Regions from separate parts of the Kitasatospora sp. NPDC054795 genome, predicted to be linked through region 1. Evidence: riboswitches for the same ligand, from Rfam matches in the RefSeq annotation. Region 1 holds a riboswitch; each other region holds the start of a gene.
The links. Region 1 has a riboswitch for cobalamin ahead of ACWGJO_RS15445 (FecCD family ABC transporter permease). Riboswitches for the same ligand answer to the same signal wherever they lie in the genome.
Positions count from the first base shown of each region.

Region 2: another riboswitch for cobalamin. It lies ahead of ACWGJO_RS32755 (HoxN/HupN/NixA family nickel/cobalt transporter); the one in region 1 lies ahead of ACWGJO_RS15445 (FecCD family ABC transporter permease).
Region 3: another riboswitch for cobalamin. It lies ahead of ACWGJO_RS04595 (cobalamin biosynthesis protein); the one in region 1 lies ahead of ACWGJO_RS15445 (FecCD family ABC transporter permease).

Region 1 covers NZ_JBSHAP010000036.1:16,081-20,298, forward strand. The annotation lists gene sodN (superoxide dismutase, Ni) at 245-640, shown strand; cobalamin riboswitch at 709-847, shown strand; gene ACWGJO_RS15445 (FecCD family ABC transporter permease) at 987-2,051, shown strand; gene ACWGJO_RS15450 (ABC transporter ATP-binding protein) at 2,057-2,881, shown strand; gene ACWGJO_RS15455 (ABC transporter substrate-binding protein) at 2,910-3,902, shown strand; gene ACWGJO_RS15460 (nuclear transport factor 2 family protein) at 3,990-4,218, shown strand, end outside.
Region 2 covers NZ_JBSHAP010000121.1:19,273-23,490, reverse strand. The annotation lists gene ACWGJO_RS32765 (hypothetical protein) at 1-1,444, opposite strand, end outside; gene ACWGJO_RS32760 (ArsR/SmtB family transcription factor) at 1,503-1,886, opposite strand; cobalamin riboswitch at 1,968-2,180, shown strand; gene ACWGJO_RS32755 (HoxN/HupN/NixA family nickel/cobalt transporter) at 2,212-3,327, shown strand; gene ACWGJO_RS32750 (M24 family metallopeptidase) at 3,707-4,218, shown strand, end outside.
Region 3 covers NZ_JBSHAP010000008.1:22,760-26,977, reverse strand. The annotation lists gene ACWGJO_RS04600 (cobyric acid synthase) at 1-1,302, opposite strand, end outside; gene ACWGJO_RS04595 (cobalamin biosynthesis protein) at 1,299-2,291, opposite strand; cobalamin riboswitch at 2,399-2,530, opposite strand; gene ACWGJO_RS04590 (alpha/beta hydrolase family protein) at 2,877-3,983, shown strand.

The DNA.
Region 1 (4,218 bases):
ACGGCAGCGCGCCGCCCCGGTCCGGCCCCCCGGCCCCGGCGCCCTGCGGTCGCGTGCTCCGCGCCACGACTCCTCCTCCTGCTCCGCCCGCCCCCAGTCTGCCGTACGGACCGTCACCGGTCCGATGTCCGGATTACCCCGGTTCCTGGTCCGTCTTTTGCCCTAGGCCCGCCGCCCGATCGCGAAACGGCGAGGCCGGAAGGGTAATCTCGGGCGCGGGAAGACGATCTAAGGAAGGACTCCCATGTTCTCTCGTCTGTTTGCACCTCGCGCCACCGCCCACGCCCACTGCGACCTGCCCTGCGGCGTGTACGACCCGGCTCAGGCCAAGCTGGAGGCCGAGTCGGTCAAGGCCACCCAGGAGAAGTACCAGGCCAACGAGGACCCGCACTTCCGCGCCCGCGCCATCATCATCAAGGAGCAGCGCGCCGAGGCCGTCAAGCACCACATCTCGGTGCTGTGGAGCGACTACTTCAAGGCCCCGCACTTCGAGAAGTACCCGCAGCTGCACCAGCTGATCAACGACACCCTGAAGGCCGCCTCGGCCGCCAAGGCGTCCACCGACCCGGCCACCGGCCAGGCCCTGCTGGACCTGATCGCCGAGGTCGACAAGATCTTCTGGGAGACCAAGCAGGCCTGAGCCTGACACGTCGCCACCCGACCGCCCCCGTCCGTACCGCCGGACGGGGGCGGTCGCGCGTTCCCGGCCCACCCAGGGCCGGTAAGGGTTGCCTGCCCTGAGTGGCTGTTATGCTGCCAGGGCGTCCGAGGGGGAAGTCCGGTGTGAATCCGGCGCTGACCCGCAACGGTGAGCACGGCCCGTACCAGCCCGTACGGCCCGCGCCAGCCCGATCGCCCCCGGCCGCTGAACTCCCGACAACTCGCCGCGGACTGCGAGGGGAACGGCGCCGCGGCACGCCTTCGGCCGGCGCCCGCCCCGGCGCACCCGCGGCCCGAGGCAAGGCGCACCCGTGGACCGTGCAGTCGTGGACCGTGCAGTCGGCCCGCCCACCCGTCGAATACCCGTCGTCCCGCTCGCCGCCGGCCTCGTCGCCGCCCTGCTGCTGTCGCTGCTCTGCGGGGTCGCCCTCGGCTCCTCCGGACTCGGCCTGCCCCGGGTGCTGCGGCTGCTGGGCGCCGGGCTGACGGGCGGACGGCTGGACGCGGGCGAGGCGGCCGCGTACGCGATCGTCTGGGAGATCCGGCTGCCGCGCACCGTGCTGGCCGCCGTCGTCGGCGCCGGACTCGCCGCCTGCGGGGTCGCCGTCCAGGCCCTGGTGCGCAACGCGCTGGCCGACCCCTTCGTACTCGGCATCTCCTCCGGCGCGGCCGTCGGCGCCAACGCCGTCCTGCTCTTCGGCGCCTTCGCCTCGCTCGGGGTGTGGGCGATCTCCGCCTCCGCCTTCGGCTCCGCGCTGGCCGCCATGACGCTCGTCTACCTCGCCGCCCGCACCGCGTACGGACTCACCCCGCTGCGCCTGGTGCTCACCGGCACCGCGCTGTCCTACGGCTTCTCCGCCGCCACCACCCTGATGGTCTTCGCCGCCGACCGCGGCGAGGCCGCCCGGGACGCCATGATGTGGCTGCTCGGCAGCCTCGGCGGCGCCACCTGGGGCAAGGTGCCGATCGCCGCCGTCACGGTGGTGGCCGGCCTCGCGTACCTGGCCTGCGCCGCCGGGCGGCTGGACGCGCTCGCCATGGGCGACGAGACCTCCGCCTCGCTCGGCGTGGACCCGGACCGGCTGCGCCGCGAGCTGTTCGTGGTGACGGCCGCCGTCACCGGCACCGTGGTCGCGGTCAGCGGGGCGATCGGCTTCGTCGGGCTGCTGATGCCGCACCTGGCGCGGATGCTGGTCGGCGCCGGGCACCGCCGGGTGCTGGTGATCGCGCCGCTCGCCGGGGCGCTGCTGCTGGTCTGGGTGGACATCGCCTCGCGCACCCTGCTGGCACCCGCCGAACTGCCCGTCGGGGTGTTCACCGCGGTGCTCGGCGTACCCGCCTTCCTGCTGATGATGCGCCGCCGCGGCCAGGCCCTCGGAGGAACCCGGTGACCGACGTGACCACGGCGACCGACCCGGCCGACCCGACCGCCCCGGCGCGGGCCCAGGACCTCGCCGTCGACGCCGTCTCGGTGGAGCTGGCCGGCACCCGGCTGGTCCACGAGGTGAACCTGGCGGCCGCCGCCGGGCAGGTGGTCGGGCTGGTCGGCCCGAACGGCAGCGGCAAGTCGACCCTGCTGCGCTGCGTTTACCGGGTGCTGAAGCCGGCCGGCGGCGTGGTCCGGCTGGCCGGCGACGACCTGCACGCCCTGAGCGCCCGCGACACGGCCCGCCGGGTGGCCGCGCTGACCCAGGAGCACTCCGCCGAGTTCGACTTCACCGTCGCCGAGGTGGTCGCCATGGGCCGGCTGCCGCACCGCCGCGGCTTCGGCTCCCCGGCCGACGGGGACGCGGAGCGCTGCGCCGGGGCGCTGCGCAAGGTCCGGGCCGGACACCTCGCCGAGCGCGGCTTCCTGAGCCTGTCCGGGGGCGAGAAGCAGCGGGTGCTGTTCGCCCGCGCGCTGGTCCAGGAACCGCGCCTGCTGGTGCTGGACGAACCCACCAACCACCTCGACATCGCCCACCAGTTGGAGGTGCTGGCGCTCGCCCGCGAGGCCGGCCCGACGGTGCTCACCGCGCTGCACGACCTCAACCTGGCGGCCGGCCACTGCGACCTGGTCTACGTGCTGCGGGCCGGGCGGATCGTCGCCTCCGGCCCGCCCCACGAGGTGCTCCGCCCCGCCCTGCTGGCCGAGGTGTTCGGCGTCCGCGCCACCCCGGTGCGGCACCCGGAGACCGGCGCCCTCCAGCTGCTGTTCGACCGGCTCGCCCCCTCCTCCTGACCCGTCCCGTCTGCCCAGAGGAACCACCTTGCGCACCAAGGCCGTTGCCACCGTCGCCCTGCTCGTCCTCGGACTCACCGCCTGCGGCGCCGAGATCGCCCCGAAGGAGGCCGCCACCGCCTCCGCCCACTACCCGGTGACGGTGGACAACTGCGGGCAGAAGCTCACCTTCGCGCAGAAGCCCGCCCGGGTGGTGACCAACGACGTCAACATCACCGAGCTGATGCTCTCCCTCGGCCTCGCCGACCGGATGGCCGGCTACGTGATGCCCGACGACAAGGGCCGGATCGACAAGGTGGCCTGGAAGGACGGCTACCAGCAGACCACCTGGCTCTCCAAGAAGGTGCTCACCAAGGAGATCGCCCTGGACGCCCGGGCCGACCTGGTCCTCGCCGGCTGGCACTACGGCTTCGACGAGGGCGCCGGCGTCACCCCGCAGGCCTTCAAGGCGCTCGGCGTCGACTCGTACGTGCTCAGCGAGTCCTGCCGCAGCGGCAAGGGCACCGAGCGCGGCGTGATGGACCCGCTGGAGGCCCTCTACACCGACCTGGCCAACCTCGGCGAGATCTTCGACGTCAAGGACCGCTCCGACAGGCTGATCGCGGACTTCAAGGCGCAGATCGCCGCCGTCCCGCAACCCGAGCGCCGCCCGTCCGTCTTCCTGTACGACAGCGGGCAGGACAAGCCGTACACCGCCGGGAAGTTCGCCGCCGCCAACGAGATCATCGCCAAGGCCGGCGGGAGCAACATCATGGGCGACCTCGCCGACACCTGGGTCACGGCCGGCTGGGAGGGCGTGGTGCGGCGCGACCCGGAGGTGATCGTGATCAACGACTACGCGACACCCGGGGCCGAGGAGAAGCGGAAGTTCCTGAAGTCCTTCCCGCCACTGGCCAACGTCTCCGCGGTCAGGAACGACCGGATCTTCGTCATGGACTACGTCGACCTGGTGGAGAGCCCGCGCAACCCGGCAGCGGTCGGCGCACTGGCCGAGTACCTGCGCACCGTGCCGGCCCGCTGACGGCCCCCGGTCCGCTCCTCCGGGGCGGTGGCCGCGGGCGTACGCTCAAGGTACGAGCCGACGGAACCCGACCGGAGGAGCGAGATCATGACCACGATGGCGGCCCCCGGCGCCTTCGACACCCGCGCCCTGCGCGAGGGCATCGAGCGCTGCGACGCCGAGACCCTCCTCGCGCTCTACGCCCAGGACGCCGAACTGCGCATGGTCGATCGCAGGACCCAGCCCAGCCACCCCCTGGTGATGCACGGCCGGGAGGAGATCGGCGCCATGCTGGACGACGTCTACGGCCGCGAGATGACCCACAAGCTGGAACAGG
Region 2 (4,218 bases), on a different contig from region 1:
CGGCCACCGCGACGGCGAGGCCGGGGAGTTCGGCGGCGGAGTCGGCGAGCCAGCGGGCGGCGGGGCGTTCGGCGTGCACCTCGGTGCGGGCCAGGACCTCGGCGGTGTAGCGCAGGGCGTCGCCCGGGTGCTCGTCGGTGAGGGCGTGGAAGCCGCGCGGGGCGTGGTCGTGCGGGTCGAAGGGGTAGCGCCGCAGGTCGACCTCGGTGCCCTCGCTCCGGCCCTCGACGTCGTACGCGGTGGGCCGGTCGAGAGTGCCGGGGCACGGGGCCGGCCTGGGGTAGGGCGGCAGGGCCGGTTCGTCCCCGGGCTCGTCCAGCCCGGCCAGGAAGGAGTGCAGCAGCGGGCGCAGCAGCCGGGCGGATTCGCCGCGGTTGGCGAGCGAGCGGTCGGTGATCGCGCTCAGGTCGGCCGGGTCCCGGGCGAGGGCCTGTTCGATCTGGGCGGCGAGGTCCCCGTCCGGGTCGAGGACGGGCGCTGCCTGGCCGAAGGCGTAGCCGGGGGAGCGGGGGTCGAGTTCGGCGGCGCCGGTGGCGACGAGCAGGGTGCGGTGGTTCAGGGCGGCGCCGTAGACGGTGACCGAGCCGTGGTCGCCGATCACGCAGTCGGCGGCGACGAGCGCGGCCTGCCAGCCCTGGTGGGGCGGGATCAGGAGCAGGCCCATCCGGCGGGCGTCGTCGAGCAGCGCCTCGGGGTCGTGGCGGCTCCACACGTTGGGGTGCAGGACCACGGCCACCGTGTACTCGTCGGCGGGGAGCCGGCGGACCAGCCGCCGGGGGAGGTCCGGTCGGCGGCCGAACAGGGAGTGCTCGCTCCAGGTGGAGCTGACGACGACGAGCCGTCGGCCTCCGGTGGCACCGAGCGCGGCGCGGTAGCCGTCGCGGGAGCGCCGGCTGCCGAGCATCCGGTCGAAGCAGGGGTCGCCGACCACCCGGGCGACGTCCAGCGCCTCGGGGCAGGAGACCCGCAGCCGGTCCAGCTGCTCGGGGTGGGAGAGGCCGAGGACGTCCACGAACACCCTGCCGCGGTGGGTGAGTTCGTTGCGGGACAGGCCGGCGGCGGTGACCGTGTCGCCGGTGGACTCGGTGACCAGCCGGTTGTAGCCGACGCCGTGCGGGAGGACGACGAGGCGGGCGTCCAGCCGGTGCATGGAGGAGTGGACGGCGCAGGCGACGGCCAGGTCGAAGCGGCGGCTGACGGCGTCCTCCCAGTCCAGCACCGTGAAGCCGGGCAGGCCGTGCAGGTACTCGTCCAGGGCGCGGTCGGCGAAGGCGGAGCCGGGGTTGACGGTGAAGTACCGCTCGATGCCGTCCGGGTTCAGCAGGGTCAGGACGTCCAGGACCCGGGTGGCCGAGGTGAGGGTGCGGGCGACCGCCAGCACGCGGGCCCTGACCGGTCGGGTGTTCCACCGGTCGGCGGGCCAGGCGTGGGGGCGGGACGGCACGTCATGATCGTACTCATCCGCTCCGGCCGCGGCGCGGTTCCGGGGCCGGGCCAGTGGGTCAGCCCGTGGCCGCGGTGGGCTCGTGGTGTTCGCCGGCGACGCACTCGTCGAGGAGGGGGCGCATGGCCTCGTCCACGAGCTGGTAGCGCACCACGCGTCCGTCCCGGTCGCCGGTGACCACGCCGGCCGTGCGGAGCAGCCGCAGGGCCTGGGAGACGGCGGGGTCGCGCATGCCGGTGGCGACCGCGAGGTCGGTGACGGCGAGCGGCCCGGCCCGGTGGAGGGCGAGCAGCAGGGCGAGCCGGCCGGGGTCGGCGAGCAGGGAGAACCGCTCGGCCCAGGACCGGACGTGGGCCGGGTCGCCGATCGCGGCGATGGCCTCGCAGACCCGGTGCCCGTCGATGGTGCGGTGGCCCGCGCGGTCGGCCGGTACGAGATGCATGCGGACATTCTCGCAGGCGGCGGTCTGTGATCCTGGACACCTGCGCAGGTGCGCAACCTTGCACGGGTCGGGCGTGGCCCCTACGGTGTTCCCCGCCGTGGTGCTCGGGAAGACCGGTGACGGACCCTCAGGGGTCCCAGCCCGGAGCGGCCCTCGCCACTGTGATCGGGTCGTTCCTCCGTCCGCGGAGGAACGTCGTCCGTACCCATGGAGCCACTGGGCGCCTCGCGCGCTTGGGAAGGCGGGTACGGGCGTCCCGTCAGCCAGGAGACCGGCCACGGCATCTCACGAGGTTTTCCACGAGGTGCTGGAGCGTGATCCGCAGATGACCCTGCCCGAAACCGTTGCCGCCGGGGCCGAACCGGCCCCCTCCGCGCTGCCCAGCTTCCAGTGGCGGCGCGAGGACACCGTCCGTACCGCCGGGCTGATGGCGGTGATCGTGGCCATGCACGTGGTGGCCTTCGGCACGCTGATCTTCCTGGTCGCACCCGAGAAGTACGCGGTCGGTACCCAGGTCTTCGGGGTGGGCCTGGGTATCACCGCGTACACCCTCGGGATGCGGCACGCCTTCGACGCCGACCACATCGCGGTGATCGACAACACCACCCGCAAGCTGATGGCGGACGGCAAGCGGCCGGTCTCGGTGGGCTTCTGGTTCGCCCTCGGACACTCCTCGATGGTGGTGCTGATGGCCGCCCTGGTGGCGGGCGGCGCGCAGCTGGCGAACACCCTGATGGACGACGAGTCGACCACCCACAAGTGGCTCGGCGTGATCGGGACGACCACTTCCGGCGTGTTCCTCTACCTGATCGGCGCGCTCAACCTGGCGGCGCTGCTCGGCATCCTCAGGGTGTTCCGCTCGATGCGGGCCGGGAAGTTCGACGAGAAGGAGCTGGAGGCGCACCTCGACTCGCGCGGCTTCATGGCCCGGGTGCTGAACCGGGCGACCCGTTCGATCACCCGGCCCGGGCAGATGTTCCCGGTGGGCATGGTGCTGGGCCTGGGCTTCGACACCGCGACCGAGGTCACCCTGATGGTGATGGCCGGCTCGGGCGCCGCCTCCGGGCTGCCCTGGTACGCGATCGTCTGCCTGCCGCTGCTGTTCGCGGCCGGGATGAGCCTGTTCGACACCCTGGACGGGACGTTCATGAACTTCGCGTACCAGTGGGCCTTCGCCAACCCGGTGCGGAAGGTGTACTACAACCTGACCATCACCGGTCTGTCGATCGCGGTGGCCTTCGTCATCGGCACCATCGAGCTGGTCGGGGTGCTGCACGAGAAGCTCGATCTGACCGACCCGGTCACCGGCTTCATCGCCGACATCTCACTGGACAACGTCGGCTACGCCATCGCCGGGCTGTTCGTGGTCGTCTGGGCGATCGCGATCGGGTACTGGAAACTCGCCGGGGTCGAGAAGCGCTGGACGCCCGAGGGCTCCTGAGCCACCCGGCCGCGAGCAGCGGCCTGCCCGCGCACGCCGGAACGGCGCCTCCCCGCGGTGGGGAGGCGCCGTTCGCGTTCCGGGGGCCGGGTGCGCCCCGGGTCGGCGCTCCTCGCGGAGGTCGACGTGCCGGCCGGCGACCGGGTCGTACTCGCACAGGACCGGCAGTGACAGTTTTGTGACGGAACGTAGCGACCGGTAGGGGATCCGAGGGGCCGGCGGGGGCGCGGGGCCCCTCGGCGGCACGCTGCGTGGGGGTGGGGCGCGGGTCCGAGGGGGACGGTGCCGCGGTCGCGCAGGGGGGCGCGCAAGGGGTATTGGGGGTTCTGCCGGGGGTGCTCGGCGGGCGCTTCGGGCCGGGGGTTCGTAGGCTCGACGCATGGCGGATGCGTACGCGGGGCGGCGGGAGCGGGTGAGGGAGCACTGCAGTGCGGCCGGGGCCGATGCGGCGCTGATCACCCGCGCGGCGAACGTGCGGTACCTGACGGGCTGCGCGCCCTGCGGGGCGAGCCTGCTGCTGACCAGGGAGCGGGCGCTGCTCGCGCTGCCGGACGACCTGCCGCCGGACGACACCGGGGAGCACCTGATGGCCCCGGACGTCACCCGGCTTCCGGTGGCGGCCGGGTCGGACTCCGCGCTGGCCGTCGCGGCCGTCGCCGCGCGGTCCGGGGTGTCGGGACTGGCGGTGGAGGAGCACGACCTGACCGTCACCCGGCACCGGGCGGTGGGCGGCCTGACCGAGGGGGCCCGGCTGGTGGACCTCGGCCAGACGGTCGAGCGGCTGCGGGTGGTCAAGGACGAGCACGAGATCGCCGACCTGCGGATCGCCGCCGAGATCGCCGACCAGGCGCTGGGCGAGCTGCTGGAGTCGATCCTGGTCGGCCGCACCGA
Region 3 (4,218 bases), on a different contig from region 1:
CTCCAGCGCGCCGTGCCAGGTCGTGCCCCAGACCGGGCCCACCCGGCAGCCGTCCAGACCCCGCCCCCGGCCGTCGGAGACGAACGTGTCCCCGCCCTCGACGGTGACCACCCCGTGGTGGATCTCGTAGCCCTCCACCCGCTGCCCGAACGCCTCGCCGACCGGCCGCGCCAGCACCTTCTCGGCGCCGAACCGCACCTGGGTCGGCAGCAGGCCGAGGCCCTCGACGGCCCCCGCCTTCGACTCGACCTCGTCCACGATCGAGCGCGCCAGCATCTGATAGCCGCCGCAGACCCCGAGGACCGGCAGCCCGGCCGCCGCCCGCGCCCGCAGCGCCGGCTCCAGACCGCGCTCGCGCAGCCAGGCGAGGTCGGCGACGGTGGCCCGGGTCCCGGGCAGCACCACCAGGTCGGCGTCGGCCAGCTCCTCCGGGCGGGTCGCCCAGCGCACCAGCACGCCCGGCTCCTGCGCGAGCGCGTCCATGTCGGTGAAGTTGGACAGCCGCGGGAAGCGCACCACGGCCACCCGCAGCACGTCCGCGCCGTACGGCCCGGGCCCGTCCGCCCGGTCCACCACCGTCGACAGGTCCAGCGAGTCCTCGGCGTCCAGCCAGAGCCCGGGCAGCATCGGCAGCGTGCCCAGCACCGGACGGCCGGTCAGCCCGTGCAACATTTCCAGCCCGGGTGCGAGCAGCCGCGCGTCACCGCGGAACTTGTTGACGAACCAGCCGGCCACGTGCCGCTGGTCCTCCGCCGACAGCAGCGCCAGCGTCCCGTACATCGCCGCGAAGACCCCGCCGCGGTCGATGTCCCCGACCACCACCACCGGCAGGGCGGCGGCCGTCGCCAGGCCCATGTTGGCGATGTCGCGGTCGCGCAGGTTGATCTCGGCGGGCGAGCCCGCGCCCTCGCAGACCACCACGTCGTAGCGGTCGCGCAGGTCCGCCAGGCACTCCAGGGCGCGCTTCAGCAGGACGGGCTTGCGCTCGCGGTAGTCCAGCGCGCCCACCTCCGCCACCGGCCTGCCGAGCAGCACCACCTGGCTGCGGCCGTCCGCGCCCGGCTTGAGCAGCACCGGGTTCATCGCCGCCTCCGGCTCCACCCGGGCGGCCTGGGCCTGCATCGCCTGGGCACGGCCGATCTCGGCACCGTCGGCGGTGACGAAGGAGTTGAGCGACATGTTCTGCGCCTTGAACGGCGCGACCCGCACGCCCTGGCGGACGAGCCAACGGCAGATCCCGGCCGTCACCACGCTCTTGCCCGCGTCCGAGGTCGTCCCCGCGACCAGCAGCGCCTTGCTCATGCCCGTCCCCTCTTCCTCAGCAGCATCCGCAGCAGGACGTGCCCCGCGACCGTCGTACCCAGCGCCAGTGCGCCCACCCGCCGGGAGAGCGCACAGGCGCGCTCGATGTCGTCCACCGTCACCGGCCGCAGCTCCGCACCCAGTACGGGCCGGTGCTCCACCCGCTCGCCGTACCGCAGCGCCCCGCCCAGCCGTACGCCCACCGCGCCGGCGAACGCCGCCTCGGCCTGGCCCGCGTTCGGGCTCGGGTGCGCGGAGCCGTCGCGCCGCCAGACCCGCCAGGCCGTACGGGGCTCGGGCGCGGCGGCCACCGTCAGCAGCGCCGTCAGCCGGGCGCCCGGCCAGCCCGCCAGGTCGTCCAGCCGGGCCGAGGCCCAGCCGAACCGGGCGTAGCGCGGCGAGCGGTGGCCCACCATCGCGTCCAGGGTGTTCACGGCGCGGAAGGCCAGCAGGCCGGGCGTGCCGGCCAGGGCGCCCCAGGTCAGCGCGTTCACCACGGCGTCGGCGGTGTTCTCGGCCACCGACTCGACCACCGCCCGGGCGATCTGCTGCCCGTCCAGCGCGCTCGGGTCCCGCCCGCACAGGTGCGGCAGCCGTTCCCGGGCGGCCGCGAGGTCGCCCGCGGCCAGCGAGCGGCCGATGGTGCGCGCCTCCCGGGTCAGCGAGGTGCCGCCGAGCACTGTCCAGGTCGCGGCCGCCGCCAGCACCGCCCGGCCCAGCGGACGCCGGCCCACCGTACGGTCCAGGGCGAGCGCGCCCGCCGCGACCGCGCCCACGCACAGCGCCGTGTACCCGGCCCCCGCGCCGCGGTCGTCGCGCCACAGCCGACGCTCCAGCCGGGTCGCGGCGCTGCCGAAGACAGCCACCGGATGGCCCCGGCGGGGGTCGGCGAAGCGGGCGTCGGCGACATGGCCCGCGACGGCGCCGAGCGCGAACGCGGCGGCGCGGGCCAGCGGGCGCGGCGAGGAGGAGGGCCCGAGCGGGGTCATCGGGGGCACGGCGGAAGGCAGCTCGGAGTCCGGTGGGGTGGGGCAGCCTGCATCGCGTGCGTGTCCTCACTCAGGGTCCGCGCCCTGGATCGACGTGACGGGGGCGAGAGTCTCCTGGCTTCCGGGTCGAACGCACCCCCGGAGCCTTCCAGCGGCCGTCGACGGCCGCCGTGGCGATGTTCCGAGCGTGCTCCCCGGTGACAGTGGCGGGACCGCGCCGGAATTCCACCGGCTTCCTCTCCATGCCTCCGTTTGGCCCCAGGATCCCATCACGGGCCCGAACCGGGAGTCAACCGAGGTCACAGAGGGGTTGGTCACACGCGGACGCCGCCGACGCGCCGGGGGATCGCCCGGCGCGGGGCCGCCCTCCACCGGGAACACCACGTCCCCTCCCACCGGGGCGCCGCCGGCTCCGCCGCCGCCCCGCCCCACCACCCTCATTGCCCGCCTCCGACACCTCCTCAGCGCCGCCTGGCCGCCGCCCGGGTGACCCGGACGGCCCAGCCCGGTGGCCGGGCGGACGGAGCGCCGGTGAACTGGTGCCCGAACACCGTCCGGTCCGTGAGCAACAGAGCGGGGAGCGAAATGCGTTGGGGAACCGCCGCCGTCGTGGCGGCCGCCGCGGTCGGGGCCGCCGTGCTGGTGATCGGCCGTCGGGCCTCCGACCGGACGGTCCGTCCGGTGGCCGCCGTCCCGGAGTCCGGGCCGGTCCTGGTCCGCGGCCTCTCCCCCGGCCGGGTCACCTTCACCCGCGGCCCCGAGAGCCTGCGCCCCGGCCGCTGGGCGGTCGAGTGGGCGGACGGCGGGCACGCGGTCGTCGAGGAGGTCCTGCACAGCGACGAGCGGGGCGTCACCCGCCCGCTGCTCCGCGCCGACCGGGGCACGCTCACCCCCGGCACCGAGGTCCGCTTCACTCCCCGGGTCCACCTCGGCGACCCCACCGAGGCACTCGGCCTCCCCTTCACCGACACCACCGCCGACGGCGAGCTCGGCGCCCTTCCCGCCTGGCGGCTCGACGGCAAGCGCGGTACCTGGGTGATCCTGGTGCACGGCCCCGAGGCCGACCGCCAGCAGACCCTCCCGGTGCTCCCCGTCCTCGACCGGCTCGGCCTGCCCGCCCTCGCCGTCACCTACCGCGGCGACCGGGGCGCCCCCGCCTCCCCGGACGGGCTCAGCCACTTCGGCGAGACCGAGTGGCGCGACATCGAGGCGGCGGTACGGCTGGCGCTCGACAGCGGCGCGGGCAAGGTGATCCTCTACGGCTGGTCCGTCGGCGCGACCACGGCCCTCCAGACCGCGGCCCGCACCGCCTGGCCGCACGCCGTCAGCGGCCTCATCCTCGACTCGCCGGTGCTCGACCTCCCGGTCTCCGCCCGCCGGGACGCCGCCCGGGCCGGCTTCCAGGGCGTCGCCGCCGAGCTCGGGGCCCTGGCCGCGGAGGGCCGCACGGGCGTCGACCTCGCCGACTTCGCCCGCATCGCCGAGGGCACCGACCTGCGGGTGCCCACCCTTCTCCTGCACAGCCCCGAGGACCGGATCGCGCCCTTCGGCACCGCCGAGAAGCTGGCCGCCGCCCGTCGCGACGTGGTCAGCCTCCAGGCCTTCCCCGGTGCCGACCACGCCACCCTCTGGAACACCGCTCCCGACCGGTACACCGAACTGCTCCGCCGCTGGCTCACGCCGCTGCTGTAGGGCGCCGCCGGCGGGTCCTGCCGGCACGTCTCCCGGACGTGCCGCGGTCGGTGCTCCGCTTCCGCCCCTGCGGATAGGAACGCGGCCCCACCGCCGAGGTCCGGGCCGACCCGTCGAGCCGATCCGTCGAGCCGATCCGTCCGATCCGTCCGACGGGATCCGCGAGGCCCGCAAGACCCACTGGCCGCGTCCTCGCCCCCCTCCTCGTGCGGGCGTTTCCGGCTGGGCCGCGCCG